DNA from 2 places in the Streptomyces sp. 184 genome. Region 2 is predicted to be linked to the other one. Evidence: predicted binding sites of a transcription regulator. Region 2 holds the regulator's gene; the other holds the start of a gene.

Region 1 (15,229 bases), 1.2 Mb from region 2:
GCGCCGGCTGCACTCCCTGACCGGCGACGGCGCCGCGCTCCACGAGGCCGAGGAGACCATAGACGAGCTGCTGGCCGGCTGGCCCGACGAGGACCTGGTGCCCGCGCGGCTGTTCCTCGCCCGCGGCCGGGTCACCCTCGGCCGGGCCCAGGCGGAGCAGACGATAGACGAGACCCGGGCGTACGGGCTGCGCGCCGCCGCCGACCTGCGCACCGGCGTCGACCTGCTGCGCATGGAGGGCGGGCCGGAGCTGCGCCGGCAGGAGTGCGAGGCGCTGCTCGACCTGGCCGAGGCCAACACCACCGCCGCCGGCGACGCCGGTGCGGGCCGCGCGCTGGCCGCGCTCGACCGGGCCGGGCGGCTGGCCGCCGCCCTCGACGACTACCGGCTCCAGGCCGAGAGCCTGCGCCGCAAGGCCCAGGTGCGGACCGCGGAGTTCACCCGCGGCGGGGACGGCGGGCTGCTGGCCGAGGCCGACGAGTGGCTGGCGGACGCGCTGCGGCTGCTGCCGCCCGGCGCGGCGCTGTACGGCGAGGTGCTGACTGAGCACGGCGAGCTGCTGCTGCGCCGCGCCCGGCTGGCCCCGGACGACGCCGGGCTGCGCGGGCGGGCGGTGCCGGTGCTGCGCGAGGTGCTGGCGGAGACGCCGCAGCGCCATCCGGACCTGCCGCGGCGGCAGTTGCTCTTCGGCAGGGCCCTGCGGCTGCGCTACGAGTCGACCCGTACCCGCACCGACCTGTACGAGGCGGAGTGGGTGCTCGACCTGGCCGCGCGCGAGGACGAGGCGCCCGAACGGGTGCGCGCGCAGGCGTGGCTGGAGCTGGGAGACGTACAACTCCTGCTCGACATGAGGACCGAGTTCCGGCAGCGGCAGGAGCGCGCGGCGGACTGCTACCGGCGCTCGGCGCTGCTCGCGGAGCGCGCCGGCGACGCCGTGGACGCGGCGCGCGCCCACCACCGGCGCGCGCAGATGCTGGAGCCGACGGCGGGGCGCGCGGCGGCGCTCCGGGCGTACCGCGACGCGTGGGAGCAGTGGAGCCGCGCGGAGGAGACGAACAGCGCCGGGGCGGCGCTGACCCGGGAGCGGATCCGTACGCTCGAAGCCGAGGACTGAGCCGGGTCCGTTTTGCTGCACGACTGTTCGGGGAAGGACTCTCACACCCTTCCGGAGGAGTACACGTGGAGAACCCCCTGTCGGCGGCGCCGGACGGGAGACCGTCGGCCGCAGGACCGGCCGTCCTTCTGCCCGACTTCAGCGATGTCGACGTGTACGCGGTGGCCGCCGCCGGCGAACCCCCGGTGCTCGCGGGAGCCGTCGCCCACCTGCTCCGCAACTGGCCGTCCGACGATGAAGCCGGCGCCTGCTTCGACAACGGCCCCGACGACGACGAGTAGGACGTCGACCAGAACGAAGAAGTCGACGAAGACGAAGACGAAGACCTCGACGAAGACGACGACGAGGACGTCGACGCAACGTCACGGCGCACACTCCGGCCGACGCCACCTTGCAGCCCGCCGACGATGCCGGGCGGCCGGATCGCGGCAGTTTACGTACAGAAACAGTCAGTTGGGCTGCCGCCGGGTTTCACCCGTGTGACTTGTGCGCCATGCATTCAGGGGCGGTGGGTCTCCACCGCCCGGACTCGGGGGACCGGGGAGCCGCATGGACTACGGAGGCACGGGCGCGGAGCAGGAGGCGCCCTGGCCCGGCCGGCTGCTGGACGTCGACCTACTGCGCGCCGTGGGCGTCCGGGCGGTGCCGTTCCGGCAGTTCATCCTGAAGGTGCACAGCCGCTGCAACCTGTCGTGCACCTACTGCTACGTCTACCACGGCGCCGACAGCGGCTGGCGCGGCCGTCCGGCCCGGATGCCGGAGGCCACCACCCGCCGCGCCGCCCACCGCATCGCCGAGCACGTACGCGCGCACGGGCTGCGCCGGATCCGTATCGAACTGCACGGCGGCGAGCCGCTGCTCGCCGGCGCCGCCTCGCTGGTCCGGCAGACGGCACTGGTGCGCGCGGCGCTGCCGGCCGAGTGCACCGTCGCCGTCGGCGTGCAGACCAACGGCACGCTGCTCACCGAGTCCGCGCTGGCGACGCTCGCCGCCGGCGGCATCCGGGTGGGCCTGAGCGCCGACGGCGGCACCCCCGGGCTGAACAGCCGCCGCGTCGACCACGCCGGCCGCCCCGCCTGGCCCGCGCTGGAGCGCGCGGCGCGGCTGCTGCGCCGGCACCCGGGCAGCCACGGCGGCATCCTGTGCACGGTCGACGTCACCGCCTCGCCGGCCGCCGTGCTGGACTCGCTGTGCGCCCTGGAGCCGCCGGCCGTCGACTTCCTGCTGCCGCACGCCAACTGGTCGGCGCCGCCCGCCCGCGCGCCGGGCCGCGGCCCCACCCCGTACGGCGACTGGCTCTGCGAGGTCTTCGACCGGTGGTGGGACCTGCCCCGGCCGTCGCCGCGGGTGCGGCTGTTCACCGAGATCCTCGGGCTGCTGCTGGGCCGGCCGAGCGGCACGGAGGCCGTGGGCCTCTCCCCGGTCACGGCGTTGGTGGTGGAGACCGACGGCGCCATCGAGCAGATCGACTCGCTGAAGTCCGTCTACGAAGGCGCGGCCGGCACCGGCCTCGACGTCTTCCGCAACTCCTTCGACGAGGCGCTGAACCACCCCGGCATCGCCGCCCGGCAACTGGGGCTGCGGGCGCTGTCCGCGCAGTGCCGCGGCTGCCCGGTGGTCGGGGTGTGCGGCGGCGGCAACTACGCGCACCGCTTCCGGGCCGGCGAGGGGTTCCGCAACCCCTCCGTGTACTGCGCCGATCTGGAGCGGCTGATCCGGCACGTCGCCCACCGCCTGGCGACCGCCGTGACGGCGCAACGGAAGGTCACCGCGGGGCCGCCGTGCGTGAGCTGACGGGCCACCAGATGGGATACTGTGCGGAGGATAAGACCTGCTGGGACTGTGGAGGGAGACGGTCGTATGGCCGAGCCCATCAGCATCAGTTACGCGGGGTTCAACCGCCCGTGGGCGGCCTGGATCGCCCATCAGCTCGAACTGCTCGGACACCCCACGGCGATGCTGCGCTGGAGCCCGGCGCCCGGCCGCCCGCTGGCCGACGAGCTGGCGGGGTTATTGGCGGCGCCCGACCGCATCCTGCTGCTGCTCGACGACTGGTTCTTCGGCCTCGGCCCGCGTGACGAGGACGAGTGGAACGACGCCCTGCGGACGGTCATCCCGCAGCACGGACACCGTTTCGCCGCCGCCAGCGTGGCCACCGGGATGCCCGTCGCCGCGGCGGCGCTGGCGCCCGTGGACCTCCGCGACCTCGGCACCGTCGAAGCCCGGCGCCGGGTCCTCACCCGGCTCGGCATCGACCCGGACGCGCCGGTGCGGCCGGACCGCGAGCCCGAGCGGGCACCGCGGTTCCCCAACGACCCGCCCGTGGTCTTCAACACCCCCCGCCGCAACTACCGCTTCACCGGCCGCGACGACATCCTGGAGCAGTTGCACGGCACGCTGTCCTCCGGCGCCGCCGGCCAGGGCGCCAGGATCGCGCTGTCCGGCATCTCCGGCGTCGGCAAGAGCCAGATCGCCATCGAGTACACCCACCGGTTCGGCAACGACTACGACGTCGTCTGGTTCGTCAACGCCAACTACCGCATGACGGCCCGCGAGCAGCTCGCCGACCTCTCCGTACGGCTGAACCTCCCGGTCGGCAGCAACATCGGCGAGCGGGTCCGGCGCGTCCGCGACGCGCTGCGCACCGGCCGCCCGTACCGCCGCTGGCTGCTGGTCTTCGACAGCGCCGACGAGATGGAGCTGCTCGACGACCTCATCCCCGAGGGCGCCGGGCACGTGCTCATCACCACCCGCACCCGCGACTGGGCCGTCAGCGGCGGCGCCCAGGAGATCGAGGTCCCGCACTTCACCCGCGAGGAGAGCGTCGCCTTCGCCCGCCGCCGCGCCCCCCGGCTCTCCGAGGCCGAGGCGGACGGGCTGGCCGAGGCGGTGCAGGACCTGCCGCTGGTGCTGAGCCAGACCGCGGCGTGGCTCGACTCCAGCACGATGGCGCCGGCCGAGTACATCGAGCTGCTGCGCGACAAGGAACCCGGCAAGGTCGGCATCAGCATCGGCTCCGACTACCCGATGGGCTTCCTGACGAGCTGGTCGATAACGCTCAACGGGATGCGCGAGAAGGCCCCGGCCGCGGCGGCGATGCTCAACCTGCTCGCCTTCTTCTCCCCGGACACCATCCCGGTGTCCCGCATCGTCGAGCGCAGCGACCAGTTGCCGAGGTATCTGGCGGAGCTGGCCGGCGATCCCATTAGCTGGCACTCCGCCCTGCGCCGGCTGTCGGAGTCCACCGCGGTCACCATCGACTACCTCACCGACCCTTCGCCGGAGACCGAGGTCGAAAAGGTCCAAATGCACCGTCTGTACCATCGCTTCCTGCGGAGCGACCTGCCCGAGGACGAGCGGGAGGCGATGTCGGCGACGGCCTGCCGGATCCTCGCCGCGGCCGACCCCCGGCGCCCCACGGACACCCGGGAGTGGGGGAGGTACGCCGAGCTGCTGCCGCATCTGGAGCCGGCCGGCGCGCTGGAGAGCGCCGACCCGGCCGTGCAGGAACTGGTCCTGCACTGCATCGACTACCTGCTCCAGCGCGGCGAGTACCGCGCCGCCCTGAAGATGTGCGAGCTGACGCTCGCCCCCTGGAGCATCCGGCTCGAACCCACGCACCGCTCGATGATCACGCTGGTGCACCGGCACGCCGAGGCGCTGCGCAACCTCGGCCGCTACCGCGAGTCCGAGGCCGCCGGCCGGCGCCTGGTGGACGTGCTGACCCCGGTGCGGGACGAGGAGGACCCCGACCTGCTCCAGGCCAGAAACGGCCTGAGCGGCGCCCTGCTGGGCCTCGGCGAGTACGAGGCGGCGCGCGTGGCGTTCGACGACGTACGGCAGAAGTACGCCGACCTCCTCGGCACCGACCACCCGCGCACCATGTCGCTCCGCAGCAACCTCGCCTTCTCCCTCGCCCTCCTCGGTCGCTACCAGGACGCGCTGGAGATCCACCGCGGCGTGCTCGTCGAGCGCGAGCGGCGGCTGCGTACGCGCCACCACCAGACCATGGCCTCCGGCACCCGCTACGCCTGGATGCTCCGGCTCCTCGGCCGCTACGAGGAGGCCCACTCCCGGCAGCAGCGCAACGCCGCGCTGCACCGCCAGGTCATGGGCGAGCACAACCCCCAGACCCTGCGCGCCGAGCACAACCTCGCGCTCTGCCTGCGCCGCCTGGGCCGGCTCACCGAGGCCGAGACCCTCATGGAGTCGGTGGTCGAGCGGTTCACCCAGGTCCAGGGCCCCCGGCACCCCGAGACCCTGATGGTCGAGGCCGACTACGCCACCTTCCTGCGCGAGCACCGCGACCTGCGCCGGGCGCGGGAGCTGGCCGCGTCGGTCAACCGGCGGTACGAGGCGATGCTCGGCGAGCAGCACCCGTTCACCGCCGGCACCCTGGGCAACGTCGGGCTCGCCCTGTGGCCCACCGGCGACTGGCAGGAGGCGTCCGAGATCGCGGAGCTGGCGCTCACCCGCATGACCGCCGCCGTCGGACCCACGCACCCGTGGACGCTGGGCTGCGCGCTGAACGCCGCCGCCGCCCGCAACCGGATGGACTCCCCGGACCACGCCGAGGAGCTGAGCCGGCAGACGCTCGGCACCATCCGGGAGGTCCTCGGCGACAAGCACCCCATGGCGCTGTCGGCGATGATGGCGCTCGTGGACGACCTGCGGTCGCTGCGCCGCTCGCAGGAGGCGAAGAAGGTGGAGCGGGAGGCGATCCAGATCCTCAGCGACACCCTGGGCGCCGACCACCCGCACACCCTCGCGTCGCGGCGCCGGGAGCGCCCGTACTGGGACTTCGAGCCGCAGCCGACGTAGCCCGGGGGTGCCGCCCCGCACCCCGTACGCGAAAGGGCCCCGCGCGAGCGGGGCCCTTCCGTGCTTCCGTACGGCTCAGAGGTCGAAGACCTCGGCGAGCAACTGGGCGTGCTCCGCCTGGTGGCGCTTGGCCGAGCCGACCGCCGGCGAGGACGACGACGGGCGCGAGACCCGGCGCAGCCGGTCCGCCTCCGGCACCGGCTGGGAGCCGATGATCAGGTCCAGGTGGTCGACCAGGTTGAGCGCGATGAACGGCCACGCGCCCTGGTTGGCCGGCTCCTCCTGGGCCCAGACGAACTTCGTCGCACCGCTGTAGCGCGCCAGTTCCGCCTGGATCTCCGCCCCGGGCAGCGGGTACAGCCGCTCCAGCCGGACGATCGCGGTGTCCTGGGCGCCGCGCTTCTGCCGCTCGGCGTCGAGGTCGTAGTAGACCTTGCCGGAGCAGAAGACGATCTTGCGGACCGCCGCCGGGTCGACGGAGTCGTCGCCGATGACCGGCCGGAAGCCGCCCGTGGTGAACTCCTCCGTCCGCGACGCCGCCGCCTTCAGCCGGAGCATGGACTTCGGGGTGAAGACCACCAGGGGCTTGTGGTGCGGGTTGTGGACCTGCCAGCGCAGCAGGTGGAAGTAGTTCGACGGCAGCGAGGGCATCGCGACGGTCATGTTGTTCTGCGCGGAGAGCTGCATGAACCGCTCGATACGGGCCGAGGAGTGGTCCGGGCCCTGGCCCTCGTAGCCGTGCGGCAGCAGCAGCACGACGCCGGAGGTCTGGCCCCACTTCTGCTCGGCCGAGGAGATGAACTCGTCCACGACGGTCTGCGCGCCGTTGACGAAGTCGCCGAACTGCGCCTCCCACAGCACCAGGGAGTCCGGGCGGGCCAGCGAGTAGCCGTACTCGAAGCCCATCGCCGCGTACTCGCTGAGCAGCGAGTCGTAGACGTTGTAGCGGGCCTGGTCCGGGGCGAGGTAGTTCAGCGGGGTGTAGTCCTCGCCGGTCTTCTGGTCCACGAGCACCGCGTGCCGGTGGCCGAACGTGCCGCGCCGGGAGTCCTGGCCGGCGAGCCGGACCGGGGTGCCCTCCATCAGCAGCGAGCCGAACGCCAGCGTCTCGCCCATGCCCCAGTCGATGGTGTCGTCCTCGACCATCGACACCCGGCGCTGCAACTGCGGCAGCAGCCGCGGGTGCACCGAGACCTGGTCGGGCAGGCTCACCTGGGAGTCGGCGATCCGCTTGACGACCTCTTCGGAGATGTGCGTGTCCATGGCCACCGGGAAGCCGGGCAGCGCGTGCGCCGGCACCTCCGCCGGCGCGGGCGTCTCGGTGGCGTCCCGTACCTCGGTGAAGACCTTCTCCAACTGGCCCTGGAAGTCCTGGAGGGCCTGCTCCGCCTCTTCCATGGTGATGTCGCCGCGGCCGATCAGGGACTCGGTGTAGAGCTTGCGCACCGAGCGCTTCTTGTCGATCAGCTCGACCATCTGCGGGTTGGTGAACTGCGGGTTGTCGCCCTCGTTGTGCCCGCGGCGGCGGTAGCAGATGAGGTCGATGACCACGTCCTTGTTGAACGCCTGGCGGTACTCGAAGGCCAGCCGCGCGACGCGCACGACGGCCTCGGGGTCGTCGCCGTTGACGTGGAAGATCGGCGCCTCGATCATGCGGGCCACGTCCGTGGCGTACATCGAGGAACGCGCGGACTCCGGCGGGGCGGTGAAGCCGACCTGGTTGTTGATGACGACGTGCACGGTGCCGCCGCAGCGGTAGCCGCGCAACTGCGACATGTTGAGCGTCTCGGCCACCACGCCCTGGCCGGCGAACGCGGCGTCGCCGTGCAGCGCCAGCGGCAGCACGGTGAAGTCCGTACCGCCCTTGCCGATGATGTCCTGCTTGGCGCGGACCACGCCCTCCAGCACCGGGTCGACGGCCTCCAGGTGGGAGGGGTTGGCGGTGAGCGAGACCTTGATCTGCTCGCCGTCCAGGCCGGTGAAGGTGCCCTCCGTGCCCAGGTGGTACTTCACGTCGCCGGAGCCGTGCATCGACTTCGGGTCGAGGTTCCCCTCGAACTCGCGGAAGATCTGCGCGTACGACTTGCCGACGATGTTCGCCAGCACGTTGAGCCGGCCGCGGTGCGCCATGCCGATGACGACCTCGTCGAGGCGGGACTCGGCGGCGGCGTCGATGACCGCGTCCAGCAGCGGGATGACGGACTCGCCGCCCTCCAGCGAGAAGCGCTTCTGGCCGACGTACTTCGTCTGGAGGAACGTCTCGAACGCCTCCGCGGCGTTCAGCCGGCGCAGGATGCGCAGTTGCTCCTCGCGCTCCGGGGTGTCATGCGGGCGCTCCACGCGCTCCTGGATCCACTTGCGCTCCTTCGGATCCTGGATGTGCATGTACTCGATGCCGGTGGTGCGGCAGTACGAGTCCCGCAGCACGCCGAGGATGTCGCGCAGCTTCATCATCGACTTGCCGGCGAAGCCGCCGACGGCGAACTCCCGCTCCAGGTCCCAGAGCGTCAGGCCGTGCTCGTTGACGTCGAGGTCGGGGTGCTTGCGCTGCTTGTACTCCAGCGGGTCGGTGTCGGCCATCACGTGGCCGCGGACCCGGTAGGAGTGGATCAGGTCGAAGACCCGGGCGGCCTTGGTGACGTCGTCGTCGTGGCTGGCGTCGATGTCGCGGAGCCAGCGGACCGGCTCGTAGGGGATGCGCAGGGACTTGAAGACCTCGTCGAAGAAGTCGTTCTCGCCCAGCAGCAACTGGTTCATGATCCGCAGGAACTCGCCGGAGGCGGCGCCCTGGATGACGCGGTGGTCGTACGTCGACGTGAGCGTCATGACCTTGGAGACGCCCAACTGGTTCAGGGTGTCCTGGGAGGTGCCCTGGAACTCGGCGGGGTAGTCCATCGCGCCGACGCCGAGGATCATGGACTGGCCGGGCATCAGCCGCGGCACGGAGTGGACGGTGCCGATGCCGCCGGGGTTGGTGAGCGAGCACGTCACCCCGGTGAAGTCGTCCATCGTGAGCTTGTTGGCGCGGGCGCGGCGGACGATGTCCTCGTACGCCTGCCAGAACTCGAAGAAGTTGAGCGTCTCGGCCTTCCTGATGGCCGCGACGACGAGCTGGCGGTCGCCGTTGGGCTTGACGAGGTCGATGGCCAGCCCGAGGTTGACGTGCTCGGGCTTGACCAGGGTGGGCTTGCCGTCCTTCTGCGCGAAGGAGTGGTTCATCGACGGCATCAGCTTCATCGCCTGGACCATCGCGTACCCGATGAGGTGCGTGAAGGAGACCTTCCCGCCGCGGGCGCGCTTCAGGTGGTTGTTGATGACGATGCGGTTGTCGAAGAGCAGCTTCACCGGGACCGCGCGGACCGAGGTGGCCGTCGGCAGCTCCAGCGAGGCGTTCATGTTCTTGGCGACGGCGGCGGCCGGGCCCCGGAGGGTGACCAGCTCGGGGCCCTCGCCCGGGGCGGCGGCGGGCTTCGCGGCCGGCTTGGCCGCGGGCTTCTCCGCCGGCTTGGCCGCGGGCTTCGCGGCCGGCGCGGTGGGCGCGGTGGGCGCAGCCGCGGTCTGGGCCGGCGGCCGGGCCGCGGGCCGGCCGTCGACGGCGGGCGCCGGGGCCTGCTGCGGCGGCGTGGCCGGAGCCGGCGCCTGGGTCTGGGCCGGGGCCTGGGCCGCGGGGGCCGGTGGCGCGGCGGGCCCCGCACCGTCCGGCGACGGGGCCGTGGCGGTGGCGGGCTGCGCCGCCTGGGTCACTGCCCCCTGGTTCCCGCCGGCGGTACCCGGCTTGTAGTCGGCGAAGAAGTCCCACCAGGCCCGGTCCACCGAGTTGGGGTCCTGGAGGTACTGCTGGTAGATCTCGTCGACGAGCCACTCGTTGGGACCGAAGGCGGCAGCAGGGTCTCGGCCCTGGCTGGGCTCTTCGGTCCGGACGCTCGACGAGCTGCTCTTAGGGGACTGTGACGACACGGCGGCAACCGCCCTCTTCCGCTTCACAAGGTGATGGACAGCGGAAAACAAGGCTACGCCCCCCGAGCTGGAACGTGCAGGCCGCACCCGCCGGAGGTCGCGTAAGTCACAATGCGAACGTGGTTTGGGTCCAGGAATTGGCGGGAAATAAAGAAAGTTTGCCCGCGTGCGGCATGGGGGCATCGAGGCGGTGGCGCCGCTTCCCGTTGTCGTACGGGGCCATTCACCGGCTGCTCTGCCGCCGTTGCCGGGGCGTTCCCACGCTCTGGCAAGGTCAAGTGTAGGTCAAGTCACGAACGAGCGTTAACCCGGAAGGGTGAGCCTGATCCGGCAGCCGCGGGGCGATTCGGCCACACCGATCCGGCCGCCGTGCAGATCCACCGCCCAGCGCGCGATCGCCAGCCCCAGCCCGGTGCCCCCGCCGTCCGCACCGTGGTCGCCGAGCAGCCCGGTCTCCCGCCCGCGGTTGAAGCGCTCGAAGACCCGGTGCCGCTCGGCGGCGGGGATGCCGGGGCCCTCGTCGAGCACCTCCACCTCCAGCCCGTCGGGCTGGGCGCCGGCGCGGGCGCGCACGGTGACCCGGCCGCCGGGCGGGCTGTGCTTCACGGCGTTGTCGATCAGGTTCGCCATCACCTGGTGCAGCCGCTCGGCGTCGGCCCGTACGACCAGCTCGGGCGGCCAGACGTCCAGGTGCAGCCGGACGTCCCCGCGACCGCGGGGGCCGGGGGCGTCGCCGTTCGCCTCCGGGGCGTCGGCCGCGCCGTGGGCGCCGCTGCCGAAGTGCGCCTCCTTCAGGACGCCCGCGAGGTACTGCTCGACCGAGAACCGCCGCAGCCGCAGCGGCACCACCCCGCTGTCGATCCGCGACAGGTCGAGCAACTGCTCCACCAGCCGCCCCAGCCGCTCGGTCTGGCGCAGCGCGGTGCGCATCGTGTCCGGGTCGGCCTCGGAGACGCCGTCCACCACGTTCTCCAGCACGGCGCGCAGCGCGGCGATCGGGGTGCGCAGCTCGTGCGAGACGTTGGCCACCAGCTCCTTGCGGTGCCGGTCGACGGACTGGAGGTCGGCCGCCATGCGGTTGAACGTCTGCGCCAGCTCGCCGAACTCGTCCCGGCGGCGGGTGGCCAGCCGGGCGGTGTAGTCGCCGTGCGCCATGGCGCGGGTGACCGCGGTCATCTGCACCAGCGGCGACGTCAGCCGCTGGCCCACGAACTGGGTGATCAGCAGCGAGGCGATCAGCGAGAAGACCGTGATCAGCCGGACCTCGGTGGAGGAGCGGATGGCCACCCACACCAGGCCGGTGGCGATCACCACCGAGCCGATGACCAGGGCGCCCAGCGCCGCGTTCACCGAACGCACCGGGTCCAGCGGGCGCAGCGCGTCCCACACCCGGCGCCAGAACCCGGGCTCCGCCCCGCCGCCGTCCGGCACCGTCATGTGACGGGGGTCTCCAGCGCGTAACCCACGCCGTGGACCGTACGGATCCGCTCGGCGCCTATCTTGCGGCGCAGCGCCTTGATGTGGCTGTCGACGGTGCGCGTCCCCGAGGCGTCCTCCCACTCCCACACCTCCACCAGAAGCTGCTCGCGGGAGAGCACCGCCCGCGGCTGGTTGGCCAGACACGCCAGCAGCTCGAACTCCGTCGGCGTCAGATGGACGTCGTCCCCGCCGACCCGCACCCGCCGCTCGGTGTGGTCGATCTCCAGCTCGCCCAGGCGCAGCGTGTCGTCCCGGGAGGCGCCCGCCGCGAGCGTGGCGCGCTCCACGCGGCGCAGCAGGACGTGCACCCGCGCGGCCAGCTCGCGCATGGAGAAGGGCTTGGTCATGTAGTCGTCGGCGCCGACGCCCAGGCCGACGAGCATGTCCGTCTCGTCGTCCCGCGCGGTCAGCATCAGCACCGGCACGAGCCGCTGGGCCTGCACCCTGCGGCACACCTCCAGCCCGTCGAAGCCGGGCAGCATCACGTCGAGCACGAGCAGGTCGGGTCCCCACTCCGCCGCGCTCGCCACCGCGGCCGGGCCGTCTCCGGCCGTACGTACCTGGAAGCCCTCGGCGCGCAGCCGCGCCGAGATCGCCTGCCCGATGGTCGGGTCGTCCTCGACGACCAGCACCCTGCGCTGGGCACCGGGCGTCACTGCGGCCGCGTGGTCGGCACGGCCGTTCAGGGCTTGTCTGTCTGCCATGTGTTCGTGGCCCTCGCCGTCTCTTCCCCGTAGGCCCTCCGGTTCAGCTAGCAGCGTATGGGGAGGTGACACGCCTCGGCTACGGGGAACGGACAGCCCCGGGGTGCGTTGCGGGTGCGGTGTCCGGTGGGCGGACGGCGAGGTGGACGGCGTCCGGTACGCCGCGGCGGACCGGGATCTCCTCGGTGCGTACGTCCGTGAAGCCGGCGGTGCGCAGGGCGGCCTCGAAGTCGGGGGAGGGGCGGGCGGACCAGACGGCGAGGACGCCGCCGGGGGTCAGGCGCTCGCGGCAGGCGGCGAGGCCGGCGGGGGCGTAGAGGCCGGAGTTGCCCTCGGTGACGGTCCAGTCGGGGCCGTTGTCGATGTCGAGGCAGACGGCGTCGTAGCGGTGGGGCGTGGTGGCGAGGTGGTCGAGGAGATCGGCCTGGACGAGTGCGACGCGGGGGTCGGCGAGGGCGGGGCCGCTGAGGCGGGCCAGGGGCGCGGCTTCGGCCCCGCCGGCTGCGGCTGCGGCGGCTGCGGGTACGGGTCCGCCGGCCGCGGTGCCGGGGGGCTGCGCCGGGGAGCCGGTGTGCCACTCGACGACCGCCGGCTCGCGCTCGACCACCGTGATCCGCGCCCAGCGCGGGTCCGCCGCCGCCTCGGCGAGCGAGAAGCCCACGCCGAGGCCGCCGATCAGCACCGCCGGTGCCCGATCCGGGCCGCCGCGCACGGCGTCCGCGGCGGCCCGGATCAGCAGTCGCTCGGAGCGGCCGTCCGAGGTATCCATGAGGAAGACGCCGTTGGCGATGATCTCGTGGTGTATGCCGCGCCGCCGCAGCACGACCTCCCCGTACGGGCCGGACCTGCGGTCGACCGTCACCGCGGTCGCCGCGTCGTCTTGGCTGCTCATGGCCCCATCCTGCCCGATCGCTGACAGCGAACAGACGGCCGGGAACATCACGGCACCCCTCCGGGTTGAGCCCATGTAACTCAACTTGCATGCCGAAGGGGAGATCAATGGCTACTGAGTCCAGCTCGAACGCGCCGCTGGCCCTGCCCGTCCTGCCGCTCGATGACGAGGTCGTGCTCCCCGGCATGGTCGTGCCGCTCGACCTCTCGGACGGCGAGGTCCGGGCCGCGGTCGAGGCCGCGCAGGCCGCGGCGCGCGGCAGCGGGCACAAGCCCCGGGTGCTGCTCGTCCCGCGGGTCGACGGCACGTACGTGGGCACCGGTGTCCTCGGCCGCGTCGAGCAGGTCGGCCGGCTGGCCGACGGCGACCCGGGCGCGCTGATCCGCGGCGTCACCCGGATCCGTATCGGCGCAGGCACCACCGGCCCCGGGGCGGCGCTGTGGGTGGAGGGCACGGAGATCGAGGAGTCCGTACCCGATCCCGTTCCCGGCGCCGTCACGGAGCTGACCAAGGAGTACAAGGCGGTCGCGACCGACTGGCTGCGCAAGCGCGGCGCCTGGCAGGTCGTGGACCGCGTGCAGCAGATCGACGACGTCGGCCAGCTCGCCGACAACGCCGGCTACTCGCCGTTCCTCACCACCGAGCAGCGCGTGGAGCTGCTGGAGACCACCGACCCGGTGGCCCGGCTGAAGCTGGCCACGCGCTGGCTGAAGGAGCACCTGGCGGAGCAGGACGTCGCCGAGTCCATCGCCAAGGACGTCCAGGAGGGCGTCGACAAGCAGCAGCGCGAGTTCCTGCTGCGCCGGCAGTTGGAGGCCGTGCGCAAGGAGCTGCGCGAGCTGAACGGCGAGCCCGACGGCGAGGAGTCCGACGACTACCGCGCCCGCGTCGAGGCCGCCGACCTGCCCGAGAAGGTCCGCGAGGCGGCCCTGAAGGAAGTCGACAAGCTGGAGCGCAGCTCCGACGCCTCGCCCGAGGGCGGCTGGATCAGGACGTGGCTCGACACGGTCCTGGAGATGCCGTGGAGCGAGCGTACGGAGGACGCGTACGACATCGCCGGCGCCAAGGAGATCCTGGACGCCGACCACGCGGGCCTGGAGGACGTCAAGGAGCGCATCACCGAGTACCTGGCGGTGCGCAAGCGCCGCGCGGACCGGGGCCTGGGCCTCGTCGGCGGCCGGCGCGGCGGCGCGGTGCTCGCGCTCGTCGGCCCGCCCGGCGTCGGCAAGACGTCGCTGGGCGAGTCCGTGGCGCGGGCCATGGGGCGCAAGTTCGTCCGCGTCGCGCTCGGCGGCGTCCGGGACGAGGCGGAGATCCGCGGCCACCGGCGTACGTACGTCGGCGCGCTGCCCGGCCGCGTCGTACGGGCCGTCAAGGAGGCCGGGTCGATGAACCCGGTCGTGCTCCTGGACGAGATCGACAAGGTCGGCTCCGACTTCCGCGGCGACCCGGCCGCGGCCCTGCTGGAGGTCCTGGACCCGGCGCAGAACCACACGTTCCGCGACCACTACCTCGAAGTCGAGCTGGACCTGTCCGACGTGGTCTTCCTGGCCACCGCCAACGTCCTCGAAGCCATCCCCGAGGCGCTGCTGGACCGGATGGAACTGGTCCGCCTCGACGGCTACACCGAGGACGAGAAGGTCACCATCGCCCGCGACCACCTGCTGCCGAGGCAACTGGAACGCGCGGGTCTGGAGGCCGGCGAGGTCGCCATCGAGGACGAGGCGCTGCGCAAGCTCGCCGGCGAGTACACCCGCGAGGCGGGCGTACGGAACCTGGAACGCTCCCTCGCCCGGCTGCTCCGCAAGATCGCGGCGCAGCACGAACTGGGCGACGCGAAGCTGCCCTACCCCGTCGGCGTCGAACAGCTCCGCCCGCTGATCGGCCGTCCGCACCACACCCCGGAGGCCGCCACCGACCCCGCGGAGCGCCGCACGGCGGTCCCCGGCGTGGCGACGGGCCTGGCGGTGACGGGCGCCGGCGGCGACGTGCTGTACATCGAGGCGTCGCTGGCCGACGCCGAGTCGGGCGCCTCCGGGCTGACCCTGACCGGCCAGCTCGGCGACGTGATGAAGGAGTCGGCGCACATCGCGCTCTCCTTCCTGCGCTCGCGCGGCGCGGAGCTGGAACTGCCGGTGGCCGACCTGAAGGACCGGGGCATCCACCTGCACGTACCGGCGGGCGCGGTCCCGAAGGACGGGCCGAGCGCGGGCATCACGATGACGACGGCGCTGGCGTCGCTGCTCAGCGGCCGGCAGGTGC
Region 2 (15,229 bases):
GACCTGTACGGGGACGAGTCGGCGGCGCCGGTCGTGGCCCTGCTCCACGGCGGCTTCTGGCGGGAGCGCTACGACCGCACCCACCTGGCACCGCTGGCGGCGGCGCTCGCGGCGGACCTGCACCGGTGCGTGGCACTTGTCGAGTACCGCCGCGTGGGCGGCGGGGGCGGGTTCCCCGCGACATTCGACGACCTGGCGCCGGCGCTCGCCGCGCTGCCCGGCGCCGGGCCCGTGGTGCTCGCCGGCCACTCCGCGGGCGGCCACCTCGCGCTGTGGGCCGCCTCGCGGTGCCCCACCGCCGTCTCCCGCGTCGTCGGCATCGCCCCGGTCGCGGACCTGGCCCGCGCCCACGAACTGGGCCTCAGCGACGGCGCCGTCGCCGGGCTCCTCGGCGGCGCCGCGCGCGTGGCGGAGCGGCTCGACGAGACGGACCCGATGCGGATGCCTGCCCCGGCGGCGCCGGTCGTGCTGCTCCACGGCGAGGCCGACACCGACGTACCGGTGGAGCTGTCCCGCCGCTACGCCCGCGCCGTGGGGGCACGGCTGCGGGAACTGCCCGGCGCCGGCCACTACGCGCCCGTCACGCCGGGCACGCGGGCGTACGAGGCGCTGCGCACCGCCCTGACGGAAGCCTGACCGCCGGACGGAGCCAGACCGCCCAGGCGGACACCTCACCGCCCAGGCGGACGCCTGGCCCGCCCACGCGCCCGCACACGGCACCCGGGGCCCGGGACCCCACCGGAGGCCCCGCGGTGCCGGCCGGCCCCCGCAGCCGCCGTCCCCCGCGCCCGCCGCCCCCGCCCGGCGCCGCCGGCCGCCGCGCGCTCAGCTCTCCTTCGGCCCGTCGCCGCCCGCGGCGTCCGGACCGTCCGAGCCGTCCGCACCCTCCGGGCCGCCCTCGCCCCCGCCCTCACCGTCGTCCGGCTTCTCGCCGTCCACCTCCTGCTGGAGCCCGAGCGTCTCCACGAGCCACTTGTCGAACTCGATCGACGCCCGCACCCAGCTCACCGTGCTCGACACGAAGTGCTCCAGCGCCACGCCCGTGCCGATCAGCATCTGCGCCTCGCCGATCAGCCGGACGGTGCCGTCGTCGTGCGTGTGCGTGTAGACCTTCGGCCACAGCGTGCGGCGGTTCCAGTCGTCGATGGCCTCCAGCAGCTCCGGCTTGTCGTCCAGCACGTGCTGCCGGTCGTAGAAGGTGCGCACGGAGTAGAGCTGCTGCTCGCCCTCGCCGCGGAACATGAAGTACGTGCGGAACTGCTCCCACGGCGCCGCGAGGTCCCCCTCCTCGTCGACGACGTACTTCAGCTCCATCTGGTCCAGGAGCTGCTTGACCAGATCCTGGTCGGGCACGATGGGGCCCTGCGGGGGCCCCTGCGGGCCGCCGCTGCCGGGGGATTCGGGCTTCTGGCCCCCGAAGTTCGGAATCGAGGACGGGTCGATGCTCACGTGGGGTTCCCTTCGAACGGTTCCCGCCCATCCTCCCCCACCTAGGGCCCGTGCCCGCAACCCGGCGGCGACACCCTGTGGATAACCCGCTACGGCGGACACCGCCGCCGCAGCGGACCGTCCCCGTACCGCTTACGCGCTGGCCCCCTGCCGCGCGCCGTACCCCTACCGCGCCGGGCCGACGAGCAACTGGTCGCCGAAGACCTCCACCCGCACCGTGTCGCCGTCCCGCACCTCGCCCGCCAGGATCTCCTTCGCGAGCTGGTCGCCGATCGCCGTCTGCACCAGCCGCCGCAGCGGCCGGGCCCCGTAGCTGAGGTCCGCCGCCGGCTCGTCCTCCGGGACGCCGAGGCGCGCGAGCCAGTCCAGCGCCGCGTCGCTGACCTCCAGCGTGAGCCGGCGCTCGGCGAGCCGGTCCTGGAGGTGGGCGAGCTGGATGGCGGCGATGCGCTTGAGCTGGTCGCCGCCGAGGGCGTTGAAGACGACGAGGTCGTCGAGGCGGTTGAGGAACTCGGGCCGGAAGACCTTCCGTACCGTGTCCAGCACCCCTTCCCGCTTCTGCTCCTCCTTGATCATCGGGTCGACGAGGAAGGTGGAGCCGAGGTTGGAGGTGAGGATGAGGATGGTGTTGCGGAAGTCGACGGTACGGCCCTGGCCGTCCGTCAGCCGCCCGTCGTCCAGCACCTGGAGCAGGATGTCGAAGACCTCGTTGTGCGCCTTCTCCATCTCGTCCAGCAGGATCACCGAGTACGGGCGCCGCCGTACGGCCTCCGTGAGCTGGCCGCCCTCCTCGTACCCGACGTACCCCGGGGGCGCGCCGACCAGGCGGGAGACGGAGTGCTTCTCGCCGTACTCGCTCATGTCGATGCGGACCATCGCCCGCTCGTCGTCGAAGAGGAAGTCGGCCAGCGCCTTGGCCAGCTCGGTCTTGCCGACGCCGGTGGGGCCGAGGAAGAGGAACGAGCCCGTCGGCCGGTTGGGGTCGGCGATGCCGGCGCGGGAGCGGCGTACGGCGTCGGAGACGGCCCGTACGGCGGTGTCCTGGCCGATGAGCCGCCGGCCCAGCTCCTCCTCCATGCGCAGCAGCTTCTGCGTCTCGCCCTCCAGCAGCCGGCCGGCGGGGATGCCGGTCCAGGAGGAGATGACGTCGGCGATGTCGTCGGAGCCGACCTCCTCCTTGACCATGGTGTCCCGCTTGACCTCCTCCTCGGCGGCGGACGCCTCCTCCAGCTCGCGCTCCAGGGCGGGCAGTTCGCCGTAGAGGAGCTTGGAGGCGGTGTCGAAGTCGCCGTCGCGCTGCGCGCGCTCGGCGGTGCCGCGCAGCTCGTCCAGCCGCTCCTTCAGCTCGCCGACCCGGTTGAGCCCCTGCTTCTCCTTCTCCCAGCGGGCGGTGAGGCCGCGCAGTTCCTCCTCCTTGTCCGCGAGGTCGCGCTGAAGCCGCTCCAGGCGCTCGCGGGAGGCGACGTCGGACTCGTTCTTCAGCGCCAGCTCCTCCATGCGGAGGCGGTCGACGGCGCGCTGGAGCTCGTCGATCTCGGTCGGCGAGGAGTCGATCTCCATCCGGAGCCGGGAGGCGGCCTCGTCCACGAGGTCGATGGCCTTGTCCGGGAGGAAGCGGGAGGTGATGTAGCGGTCGGAGAGGGTGGCGGCGGCGACGAGCGCCGAGTCGGCGATGACGACCTTGTGGTGCGCCTCGTAGCGCCCCTTGAGGCCGCGGAGGATGGCGATGGTGTCCTCGACGGTGGGCTCGGCCACGAGCACCTGCTGGAACCGGCGCTCCAGGGCCGCGTCCTTCTCGATCCGCTCGCGGTACTCGTCCAGGGTCGTCGCGCCGACCATCCGCAGCTCGCCGCGGGCGAGCATGGGCTTGAGCATGTTGCCGGCGTCCATGGCGGACTCGCCGCCCGCGCCCGCGCCGACGACGGTGTGCAGCTCGTCGATGAACGTGATGACCTGGCCGTCGCTCTCCCGGATCTCGGCGAGCACGGTCTTCAGCCGCTCCTCGAACTCGCCGCGGTACTTCGCCCCGGCGACCATGGCGCCGAGGTCGAGCGCGACGAGCCGCTTGTTCTTCAGGCTCTCCGGTACGTCACCCTTCACGATCCGCTGCGCGAGCCCCTCGACCACGGCGGTCTTGCCGACGCCGGGCTCGCCGATGAGGACGGGGTTGTTCTTCGTACGCCGCGAAAGCACCTGCACGACGCGGCGGATCTCCTGGTCCCGCCCGATGACCGGGTCGAGCTTGCCGTCGCGGGCGGCGGCGGTGAGGTCGGTGCCGAACTTGCCGAGCGCCTGGTACGTGCTCTCGGGGTTCTTCGTGGTGACCCGCCGGTCGCCGCGGATGTCCTCGAACGCCTGCACGAGCGCCTTGGCGCTCGCCCCCTGCTTCTTCAACAGCTCCTTGGCCGACCCGCCCTCGGCGGCGATCCCGATCAGCAGATGCTCGGTCGACACGTACTGGTCACCGAGCTTCCGCGCCCGCGCGGCGGCATCGGCCACGGCGGCCAGCAGCTCCCGGTCCGCCTGCGGCGGCGACACGGTCGCCCCCTGCACACTGGGCAGCCCCCCGAGCAGCGCCTCGGCCCCGGACCGCACGGCGGCCTGGTCGGCGTCGACGGCGGCCAGCAGGTCCTGGAGGCTCTCGTTGTCCGCCACCTCCAGCAGCGAGAGCAGCAGGTGTACGGGGGTGATGTCCGGGTGCCCGCCGGACACCGCGCGGCTGTTGGCGCCGGCGATCGCTTCCTGGCTCTTGTTGGTCAGCTCCGCGTCCACTGCTGTGTGCTCCTCCTTGCCGGGGTGCCGGTCACGGGATACACCTCGGCCCGCACGGGGGCGTGCCTGAGGCGACGTAAGCTAAGTTGAGTCTACTCCACTCAACCTCAACCCAGCACCGGCCACCGGCGACCACGACACGGCCGCCACCCCCTAAGCATGCGCGTCCGCGCACGCAAAAGCGGTGCCATCGCGGGGTTGCGTCCGCGATGGCACCGCTGGTGTGCCTTCGGGCGATCTGGACACGGGGGATACCGCCCGGTCAGGCACAGTGGGGGGTGATGCTCTCGCTATCCGGTACGCCGTCGGCTGCCACGGGAACGTGATCCTCTTCGCCAAGATTGACGAAGATCACGCCGCAGCGAACCACGCAGCGTACATAACGCCCTGGCCTCCGGCGGAAGGCCCGGACGCTCCCACCCCGGTCACGGAGGATGGTGATCGGCTCACCCAGCAGGGCTACCGTCATCCTGTCCCCGGGATGGGGAACCGCCGTAGCGAGATCGATGGAGTGCCAATGGTTCTCCATCTTTCGGCGGTCGTCTGTGTTCATCCCTTCACCTATGTCTGAGTCATCTACGTCCAGACAGGGTCCTGTTGGACGTAGATCGCTGCCGCCTCACTGGTTTTGCCATCCCAATGAGGATCACTGTCTTCGACGCCCTGCTGAAGGCCAGCCGCCCCGCCGATCGCAATCACTGCGACCAAGGCAACGGCCCACGTCATCAGCTTCTTTCCCATGGGGAGTCCCGGCCTCGCTCTCTGCTTCCCTCTGAAGAAGGTGCCCTACCAACAGGTCAGACACCACCTCCGCACTGCATCATGTTCCTGAATCACATCTTCCTGTGGGACGGATAAATGGTTATAAAAAATGACCAACCCAGGCATTCGCATGGATACGCAGACCTGTGCGAGGCGGGCGCGGAGCTGTACGCCAGAGCCCTGCGGGTAGGTCGTGTCTCCCGGGCCGAGGTGGACGACGTGCCGTGTCTGATCGATCTGACGCTCCTCCACGCCGATCTGGACGATCCCCAGTGGCTGCGCCCCGTCCCGCCTTCAACGGTGCTGGCACAGCTCGAGCACCCCATCGAGCGGGAGATCCTCGAGCGCCGAGAGCAGACCCTGGCGCTTTCGGAGGCATTCGCTCCGTTCCTTGCGATCAGTGAGCAACGCCCTCCGGCCTCCGGCGCGATGACCGAACTACACGGCGTGAGCAACATCGACGCGACGATCGTCCAGGCAACAGCGGAGTGCGAGAAGGAGTTGCTCACGGTGCAGCCCGGCGGCGGCCGGACCCCGGAGGTGCTGAGCACGGCGATAGCCCGGGTCCGTCCCCTGGTGGAGCGCGGCGTGCGCGTACGCAGCCTGTATCAGCACACAGCTCGGCACAGCTACGGGCTCCTCGCGTACCAGGAACGCATAGGCGAGGAACACATGGAGCTGCGCACACTCGAAGAACTCGTCGACCGGCTGATCATCATCGACAGGAAGGTGGCGTTCATCCCCGCGCAGCGAGAGCGCCCCGTGATGTACAACCGGCACGTCGCCCTGGAAGTCCGTATCCCCGGCCTTGTCGAGTATCTCGCGGGCGTCTTCGACCACCTGTGGCAGAGCGCCACTCCGCTGGACGAGGAAGTGCACTACACACCCCCGGAGCAGGACGGAATCACCGGCGTGCAGCGCAGCATCGCCAAGCTCCTCGTCGAGGGCCACGTGGACGAAGTCATCGCCGACCGCCTCGGCATGAACGTACGCACCTGCCGCGCCCACATCGCCAAGCTCGCCACCGTCCTCGGCAGCAACGGCCGCGCACAACTCGGCTACCTCATCGCCCGCTCGGACATCCTCGACCGGGACTGATCTCCCATGGCGACTAGCGGACATCCGCACGAGTTGGTCGAGCCGTGCCCGGCCGGCCGGGATCTCTATGCCACGGCCGTACGCGACGGCGGCATCTCCCGAGCGGCCGTGGCCGCCGCCCCGTGCCTCGTCGACCTGGCCCTGCTGGAGCCCGACCACGACGACGGTGACTGGCTGCTCCCCGTACCCGCACAACACGCCATGGCCGGTCTGCTCCAGTCCCTTGAGCAGAACATCCGTGACCGACAACGCCAGGCTGTCAAACTCGCGCTGGCCTTCAGCCGATTCACCGACATCAGTGCCGAACCTCCCCTCGGCGCCCCGGCCACCGTCCTGGAGGGCCTTGGCACGATCAACGCAGCACTGGACCGGGCGGTGACCGACTGCGCCGAAGAACTGCTGACCGTGCAGCCGGAGGCGGCCCGCGGCTCACGCGCCCTGGGGGAGGCGCTGCGCCGGGTACGCCCCCTCATCGACCGGGGCGTCAGCATGCGCACGCTCTACCAGCACGCCGCAAGGGAAGCACCGCTCACCCGGGCGTACCTGCGGTTCGTCGGACCACACCGGGTAAAGGTACGGACGCTTGAGGAGATCATCGAGCGGTTGATCATCGTCGACCGGAAGGTGGCCTACATCCCCGCACGACCGGACCGGCAGGTCGCCCTGGAAGTCCGTCATCCGGGCCTGGTCGGTTACCTCGCGGGCGCCTTCGACCAGTTCTGGCAGATCGCCACCCCCATCGAGCAGGCGGCCTACGCCGAACCCACCCCGGAAGGCGTCAGCGGTATCCAGCGCAGCATCGCCCGGCTCCTCGTCGAAGGCCACCTCGACGAGGCCATCGCCCGCCGCCTCGGCATCAGCGTCCGCACCTGCCGCGCACACACTGCCCGGCTGGCCACCCTGCTCGGCAGCAGCAGTCGCACCCAACTCGGTTACCTCATCGCCCGCTCGGGGATTCTCGAGGAGGCGTGACGGATGGCGCGTGACCTCGCCCGTAGCCCGCGGGTGTCACAAAGGCCACCGCGTCCGGTGTCCGGTTCCGAGAGTTCATGGCCACTCGCCGACCGCTCGGGCACATCCAAGGAGACCTGGCAGCATGGAGCACCCCCCCCACCCGGACACCGCCCTCTGTGACGTGGGCCGAAAGCTCTACACCTCTGCGTTACGCACCGGCCTGCTGTCCCACGAGGCCACCGGCTCCGCGCCGTGCCTGATCGACACCGGCCTCCTGCGCCGCGACCCCGGCGATGCGCAGTGGCTCGTACCCGCACCGCCGTCCGAGGCCGTCGCCGACCTCGTCCGTCCGCTGGAGCGGGAGCTGTCCGAGTACCGGCGGTTCGCCACCGCGCTCGCGGGTACGGTCGAGCAGCTCACCACGCACACCCCGGAGGAGACGGCTCCGTCCCTGCTCACCGTCTGGAGGGGAAAGGAGCAGATCGAAGCCGCGCTGCTACGCGCTCTCGACGACGGCACCGAGGAGTTCCTCGCGATCCAGCCCGCCAGCGGGCGGACCAACCGGACCGCAGAGAAGATCCGCGCGACCGCGCAACGGGTCCGGGAGCTGCACGAACGCGGCATCACCCAGCGGACGTTGTACAACCACACCTACCGGCACCACCCCGCCACGCTCGCGTATCTGGACGCGCTCAGGGACACCGGCCTTGAGGTGCGCACCATGGAGGAAACCGCCGAGCGACTCCTCATCATCGACCGCGCCGTGGCGTTCGTGCCCACGCAGCCCGACCGCGAGACGGCGCTGGAGATCCGCCACCCGGGCCTGGTCTGGTATCTGGTCAGCGTCTTCGAACGGTTCTGGCAGTTCGCCGTCCCCTGGGAACACCAGGTCCCGTACCGGGAGACGCCCTCGGGCATCACGGGCGTTCAGCAGAAGATCGCGCAGCTCCTGGTCGAGGGCCACCTCGACCAGGCCATCGCCCGCCGACTCGGTATGAACGTCCGCACCTGCCGCGCGCACGTCGCCCGGCTCTCCGCCGCCCTCGGCAGCACCAACCGCGCCCAACTCGGCTACCTCATCGCCCGCTCCGGCATGCTTGAGGAGGTCTGACCCGTGGGCCACTCCCCCCACCCCGCCTCGCGCATCTGCACGACAGGCCGGAAGCTCTACGCCCAGGCCCTCCGGGCCGGCAGCATCGCGGCGACGGGGAGCGAAGCCGCGCCCTGCCTCGTCGAGTCCGGTCTCCTGCGGCGCGACGGCGACCGGCTGGTCCCCGCGCCGCCGACGGAAGCCATGGGGCAGCTCTTCGCACTCGTGACGAAGGAGATCGGCGGCTACCGCGATCTCGCGCTCACCCTCGCCGGCAGCGTCGGGCAGTCCGCACCGTCCGGTGGCGGTACGGCGGCGGAGCCCTCGGTCATGCTCTGGGAGGGGAAGGAACAGATAGACGCCGAGCTCGTACGGGCCCTCCAGGGGTGCGCCGACGAACTGCTCACCGCCCAGCCCATGGGGAACCGGCCCGCGTGGGTGTACGAGGCGGCCGTGCAGCGCGTGCTGCCACTGGCGGAGCGGGGTGTCCGCATCCGCAGCCTCTACAGCCACACCGCCCGGCACACCACGCAGACGCTGGACTACCTGGCACGGGTGGGGCACACGGGCCTGGAAGTCCGCACGCTCGCGGAGAACATCGAGCGGACCATCATCATCGACCGCGAGGTCGCCTTCATCCCCGCGCAGGCCGACAACGCGGTGGCCATCGAGGTCCACCACCGTGGCGTGGCCTGGTATCTGGCCGCCACGTTCGACCACTTCTGGCACCTCGCCACGCCCTGGGGCGAGGACATCGCCGCCCAGGTGACGCCGGAGGGGATCACGGGCGTCCAGCTCAAGATCGCCCGGCTTCTCGTCGAGGGTCATCTCGACGAGGCCATCGCCCGCCGGCTCGGCATGAACGTACGTACCTGCCGCGCCCACATCGCCAGGCTCGGCGCGGCACTCGGCAGTGACAGCCGCGTCCAGCTCGGCTTCCTGCTCGCCCGCTCCGGGATCGTCGACGAGGCGTGACGAAACGCGGGACGTGGGGGAAGTGAACGGAGGCACTGGTGCGCATGAGGCCGGGAAGCGAGCGCACCAGCGCTCCGTCCGAGGGGTGCCGCAGGCGCCCGCGGACGACGATGGCAGGTCGCGTCCGCATCAGCCGTGAGGCACTTCCCCACATCATTCACGAATGTCCCGGCGCGAGCCATTGCCTCTTCCGGCAACCCGGTCCGCGCCCGCGACGGCCGGCAGCAGTGCCCGCCGGTTGCGGTCGGCGACCAGGGCGGCCTGGACCCGCGACTCCACGTTCAGCTTGCGGCAGATGTTCGTCAGGTGGGCTCGGACCGTACGCTCCGCCACCCCGAGCTGAACCGCCAGGCGGCGGTTGGTCGGGCCGTCGGCGAGCAGGAGCAGCACCTGGCGTTCCCGGTCTGAGAGCAGCGCGAGACCGACCGGTGGAGACTCTCGCGCCGTGTTGCCCGAACCGTGAGACCTCACTGTATGAACTCCCGGACCAACTGGGCCGTACGTGCACCACGTCCGGCGGCTTCTCCCCGTTCCTAAAAAGAACATTGGCTTACTGTCCGTATCAACTCCACCCGAACCCAGCATCATCTTCCTGAAATTCAGGATGATGAGGGTGTGCAAACTCCGACGAACCGGACCTTCGGCGAACACCGCCGGTGACCTGTCGCCACCCGCTATATCGTCGGCCGCATGGAACCCGCAGCCGCCGGCGTCAGGCTCGCGTCCGCCGTCGTAGCGCCCCTCGTCAAGCGGCTGTTCCGCACCGAGGGGCCCGGCGCCGGGCTCGCGGAGCGGCCGGTGCGGATGGCGGCGCTGGTGTCGTTCCGCGGCGAGCAGCGGGAGTTGGACGAGGGCGGCCTGCGCAAGCTCGCGGACACCCTCGTACGGCGTGCCCGCCGCGACGCCGGCCGGGCAGGCGACCGCGAGGCGCCCGTCCCCGCCGACGAGGCCGGGGCCGTCGCCGGCGCGCTCGCCCGCAGCCTCACCGCCCTCGGCGACCTCGACCTCGACGACGTACAGGCCGTCCAGCTCGGCCCCGAAGCCCTCGCCCGCCGGCTCCGCCAGGCCGCCGCGCGGAGCGGCGGCAGCGGCGGTCCCGTACGCGAACTGTCCGCCGACGCCGCCTACTTCCACGACGCCCTCCTCGACACCGCCTGCCTGCACATCCTGCACTTCTTCAGCCAGCGCTCCACCTTCGTCGCGCGCACCCTCGTCGAGCAGTCCCGCCGCCAGGCCGAGCAGATCGCCCGCCTCGACGCCCTCATCGCCCGCACCCCCCTGCCCGCCGCCCGCGACGCGGCCTTCGAGCGCGAGTACTTCGCCTACGTCGCCAGGAAGCACGGCAAGCTCACCATCTACGGCGTCGACCTCGCCGACTCACCCGCGAAGTGGCCGCTGGACGTGGCCTACCTGCGGCTGGAGGCTTCCGCCGAGCACCACACCGGCGCGACGTCGCACGACCCGCTCCCCTTCGACGCGTTCGCCGAGGGCGACCCCCTCCCCGACCCCGTACTCCCCGCCGACCAGGTCCTCGCCACCTACGAGCGCGTCCTCCTCCGCGGCGCCGCCGGCTCCGGCAAGACCACCCTCGTGCAGTGGCTCGCCCTCTCCGCCACCCGCGCCGACGCTCGAACAGCGGACGCCATGGACTACCTCGCCGGCCGCGTTCCGTTCGTCCTGCCGCTCCGCACCCTCACCCGCCACGGCCAACGCCTCCCCTCCCCCAGCGACTTCCTCTCCGCCACCGGCAGCCCCCTCGCCGGGGCCCAGCCCGACGGCTGGGAACACCGCGTGCTCGCCGCCCGCCGCGGGCTGCTCCTCGTCGACGGCATCGACGAGGTCCCCCGCGCCGAACGCGACCGCACCCGCCGCTGGCTCTCCGACCTGATCGACGCCTTCCCCGGCAACCGATGGCTCGTCACCTCCCGCCCCTCCGCCGTCGGCGAGGACTGGCTGGCCGCCGAGGGCTTCACCGAGCTGACCCTCGCCCCCATGCGCCCCGCCGACCTCGCCCGCTTCATCGCCCGCTGGCACGCCGCCGTACGCACCGGCGCCGGCGCCCCCGCGGCGGACGACGCGCAGTTGGCCACGTACGAGCAGCAGCTCACCGCCGCCGTACGGCACACCTCCGACCTCGGCCGGCTGGCCACCAACCCGCTCATGTGCGGCCTGATGTGCGCCCTCAACCGCGCCCGCCGCGGCTACCTCCCGCGCGGGCGCAAGGAGCTGTACGAGGCCGCCCTGTCGATGCTGCTCACCCGCCGCGACCGCGAACGCGACATGGCCGTGCCAGACCTGCGCGAGGAACCCCAGCTCCAGGTCCTCCAGCGCCTCGCGTACTGGCTGATCCGCAACGGCCGCACGGAGCTGGACCGCGCCCGCGCGGAAAGCCTCGTCGCCGCCGCCCTCCCGGCCGTCCCGGAGGTCGCCGCCCTCGGCGACGCAGCGGTGGTGCTGGAGCACTTCCGCGACCGCAGCGGCCTCCTCCGCGAACCCGCCCCCGGCGCCGTGGACTTCGTCCACCGCACCTTCCAGGACTACCTGGGCGCCCGCGCGGCGGTGGAGGAGGGCGACATCGGCGTGCTGGCCGCACACGCCGCGGACGACCAGTGGGAGGACGTCATCCGCATGGCGGTGGCGCAGGCCCGCCCGCGGGAGCGCGAGGAGATCCTGCGGGAGCTGCTGGCGGCGGCGAAGGCGAGGGAGGGCGTCGAGGGCGTACGCATCCGCCTGCTCGCCACCGCCTGCCTGGAGCACGCGGTGGAGCTGGCCCCGGCGGTACGGGAGGCGGTCGAGCGGGAGACGAAGGCGCTGATCCCGCCGCGGACGGTGGTGGAGGCACGGGCACTGGGCGCGGCCGGCCCGCTGGTGCTGGACCTGCTGCCGGGCCCGGAGGAGGCGGACGACGACGTGGCGCGCCTGGTTGCCGTCGCCGCGACTTACGTGGAGTCGAACCGCGCCATCGCCTTCCTCGCCCGCTTCGCCGCCCACCCCTCGCTCGACGTCCGCCGGCAACTGGCCTGGGCCTGGCACCGCTTCGACACCGAGGAGTACGCCGACGAGGTCATCGCCCGGCTCGATCCCGAGCTGCTGTTCTTCACCGTCACCTCCGACGCCGAACTGCGGGCACTGCGCCGCCTCGGCGGCCGTCCCATGGTCGAGGTCCGCGGCCCGCTGCACCCCGCCGAACTGCGCGCCGCGCTCGCGGAGTCCCGGCTCACCGAACTGATCGTCCGCGGCCAGCCCGGACTTGCGGACCTGGCCTGCCTGCGCGGGCAAGGCGAGCTGCGCTACCTGCGGCTGACCGAGTGCGTCGACCTCCGTGACGCCTCGGCGCTGGCCGGGCTGCCCCTGCACACCCTGGTACTCGACACGGTGCCGGGGCTGGCGGACGGGGTCCCCGAACTGCTCGCCACCGTCCCGTCGTTGCGCCACCTCTCGCTCTCGCCGGAGCGCCGGCACCCGCTGGACCTCGGCGCGCTGCCGGAGCTGCCGGAGCTGACGACGCTCAACCTGCTGACCGGCCACACCTCCGACCTGCGGCCCCTGGCCAGGTACGCCAAGCTCCTGTACCTCTACCTGGGCTGGCGGCACGAGCGTTCCGCGGACGACTGGCCGGCGATGGCCGCGCTCCCCCTGCTCAAGGGCCTGCGGTGCCGGCCGGACCTGCTGGCCGTCGCGCCCGCCGGCGCGGAGCTGCCCGGCATCGGGTTCCTCGGCCTGGTCGACGACCGGCCCGCCGACGAACTCGACCTCGGCCGTGTCCGGCAGCTCTTCCCGGGGCTCGACCAGCTCGTGCTCGATCTGCCGCCGGGCAGCCGCCCGCTGGACCTCTCCCCGCTCGCCGGGCTCGACTCGCTGGACCAGGTCTCCCTGCGGCCACAGATGAGAAACCTCCACGCCGGGCTTCCGCCCCACGTGGAGGTCACGTACCTCACCGACTGAGCCGCGAGGCTAGTCGCGCTTCTTCTTCGGCTTCCACACCACCAGCGCGCTCGTCTGCTGCACCTGCTGGTACGGCACCAGGTCCCGCCGGTACGACGCGTGCACCTGCGCCTCCCGCTGTGCCATCGCCGACGCCGCGCCGTCCAGCGCGTCCGTCAGCTCCGCCACCTTCTCCTGCAACGCCGCGACCTGCGTCTCCAGCTCGATGATCCGCTTGATCCCGGCCAGGTTGACGCCCTCGTCCTGGCTCAGCGCCTGGACCTGCCGCAGCAGCGCGATGTCCCGCGCCGAGTACCGCCGGCCGCGCCCGGCCGTGCGGTCCGGGGAGACCAGGCCGAGGCGGTCGTACTGGCGGAGGGTCTGCGGGTGCAGGCCCGAGAGTTCGGCGGCCACGGAGATGACGTAGACCGGCGTCTCCTCGGTCAGCTCGTACGGGTTGCGGCCGCGGGCGCCGCGTCCGCCGTTTCTGCCGTTCATCGTCGTCAAGCTCCCTTCGCGGCCTTGAACAGCTCCGCGCGCGGGTCCTCGCCCGCCGTCGCCTTCCGGTACGACTCCAGCGACTCGCGCGCCGTGCCGTCCGTCTCCTTGGGCACCGTCACCTCGACGGTGACGAGCAGGTCCCCGCGCGTGCCGTCCTTGCGGACGGCGCCCTTGCCGCGGGCGCGCATCGTACGTCCGTTGGGGGTGCCCGGCGGCAGCTTGAGGGTGACGGGCGGGCCGCCGAGCGTGGGCACCTTGATGTCCGCGCCGAGGGCCGCCTCCGGGAAGGAGACGGGGACCGTGACCAGCAGGTTGTCGCCCTTGCGGCCGAAGACCGGGTGGCCGTCGACGTGGACGACGACGTACAGGTCGCCGCCCGGTCCGCCGCGCTCGCCCGGGCCGCCCTTGCCGCGCAGCCGTATCCGCTGCCCGTCCTGCACCCCCGCGGGGATGCGGACCTGCATCGTGCGGGACGACTTGGCCCGGCCGCTGCCCTTGCAGATGTCGCAGGGGTCCTGGGCGATGAGCCCGCGGCCCTTGCAGTCCACGCACGGGTCGGTCAGCGAGAAGCCGCCACCGCCGCCGCGGGAGACCTGGCCGGTGCCCACGCAGGTCGGGCAGACCCGCGGGGAGCCGTTCTTGTCGCCCGTGCCGGCGCACGTCTTGCAGGGGGCCGACGACGACATCCGCAGCGGCACCGTGGCGCCCTCGATGGCCTCCGTGAAGCTGAGCGTGACCTCCGACTCGATGTCCTGGCCGCGGCGCGGCTGCGTACGCCCGCCGCCGCGGTTGAACAGCCCGCCGAAGACGTCGCCGAGACCGCCGCCGAAGCCGCCGGGGGTCGTCTGGCCGCCGGCGCCGCCCGGGCCGGGGCCCGAGCCGCCGAAGAGGTCGCCGAGGTCGAAGTTGAACGAGCCGCCGCCCGCGCCGGGGCCCGGGCGGAAGCCGCCGTTGCCGAAGAGGCTGCGCGCCTCGTCGTACTCCTTGCGCCGCTGGGGGTCGCCGAGCACGTCGTTGGCCTCGGAGACCTCCTTGAAGCGCTCCTCGGCCGCCGCGTCGCCCTTGTTGGCGTCCGGGTGGAACTGCCGGGCGAGCTTGCGGTACGCCTTCTTGATCTCGGCCTCGGTCGCGTCCTTCGGGACGCCGAGGACCTTGTAGTAGTCCTTCTCGATGAAGTCCTTGGTGCTCATCCCCGGCGTCCCTCCTCTCGTCCCTCGGCGGCTGCTACGGCGTCACCCCTCGTCCGGGCCACCGCTGTCCGTCTCTCCCCCGGCCGCCCCGCCGGACCCGGCGGGGCCCGGCTTCGCGGAGCCGGAGGCGTCCGAGCCGCCGGCGTCCGCGGAGCCGGCGGACGAAGGTCCGCCGTCGTCCCCGTCGGCCTGCTTCTCGTCCGACTTCTCGCCCTCCTTGCCCTGTGCCGCCGACGCACCCGGCTGCGGCTCCGCGACGGCGACCCGCGCGGGGCGGATCGTACGCTCGCCGATGCGATACCCAGGCTGGAGAATCTGCACGCACGTGGTCTCGGTGACATCCGGCGAGTAGCTGTGCATCAGCGCCTCGTGGATCAGCGGGTCGAAGGGCTCGCCCTCCTTGCCGAACTGCATGAGACCCATCTTGGCCACGACGGTCTCCAGCGACTCGGCGACCGACTTGAACCCGCCGACCAGCTCGTCGTGGTCCCGGGCGCGGCCGACGTCGTCGAGC

What was found. Region 2 encodes HspR, which represses chaperone genes until heat shock. Its sites were predicted from a motif close to TTGAGNNNNNNNNNCTCAA; they were not measured.
Region 1: the regulator HspR is predicted to act here: its motif matches at 13,033-13,051, upstream of lon (endopeptidase La).

What each region holds. Positions count from the first base shown of each region.
Region 1 covers NZ_CP123230.1:1,551,347-1,566,575, forward strand. Annotated here, with positions in the region: gene QBL21_RS06815 (SAV_2336 N-terminal domain-related protein) at 1-1,114, shown strand, start outside; gene QBL21_RS06820 (hypothetical protein) at 1,180-1,395, shown strand; gene QBL21_RS06825 (FxsB family cyclophane-forming radical SAM/SPASM peptide maturase) at 1,664-2,908, shown strand; gene fxsT (FxSxx-COOH system tetratricopeptide repeat protein) at 2,975-5,935, shown strand; gene QBL21_RS06835 (multifunctional oxoglutarate decarboxylase/oxoglutarate dehydrogenase thiamine pyrophosphate-binding subunit/dihydrolipoyllysine-residue succinyltransferase subunit) at 6,011-9,892, opposite strand; gene QBL21_RS06840 (ATP-binding protein) at 10,196-11,329, opposite strand; gene QBL21_RS06845 (response regulator transcription factor) at 11,326-12,075, opposite strand; gene QBL21_RS06850 (spermidine synthase) at 12,155-12,967, opposite strand; gene lon (endopeptidase La) at 13,075-15,229, shown strand, end outside.
Region 2 covers NZ_CP123230.1:335,078-350,306, reverse strand. Annotated here, with positions in the region: gene QBL21_RS01420 (alpha/beta fold hydrolase) at 1-636, shown strand, start outside; gene QBL21_RS01415 (YbjN domain-containing protein) at 826-1,449, opposite strand; gene clpB (ATP-dependent chaperone ClpB) at 1,615-4,221, opposite strand; gene QBL21_RS01405 (hypothetical protein) at 4,798-4,962, opposite strand; gene QBL21_RS01400 (hypothetical protein) at 5,080-6,081, shown strand; gene QBL21_RS01395 (LuxR C-terminal-related transcriptional regulator) at 6,088-7,053, shown strand; gene QBL21_RS01390 (helix-turn-helix transcriptional regulator) at 7,178-8,146, shown strand; gene QBL21_RS01385 (helix-turn-helix transcriptional regulator) at 8,150-9,100, shown strand; gene QBL21_RS01380 (helix-turn-helix transcriptional regulator) at 9,254-9,646, opposite strand; gene QBL21_RS01375 (NACHT domain-containing protein) at 9,791-13,045, shown strand; gene QBL21_RS01370 (heat shock protein transcriptional repressor HspR) at 13,055-13,522, opposite strand; gene dnaJ (molecular chaperone DnaJ) at 13,528-14,715, opposite strand; gene grpE (nucleotide exchange factor GrpE) at 14,758-15,229, opposite strand, start outside.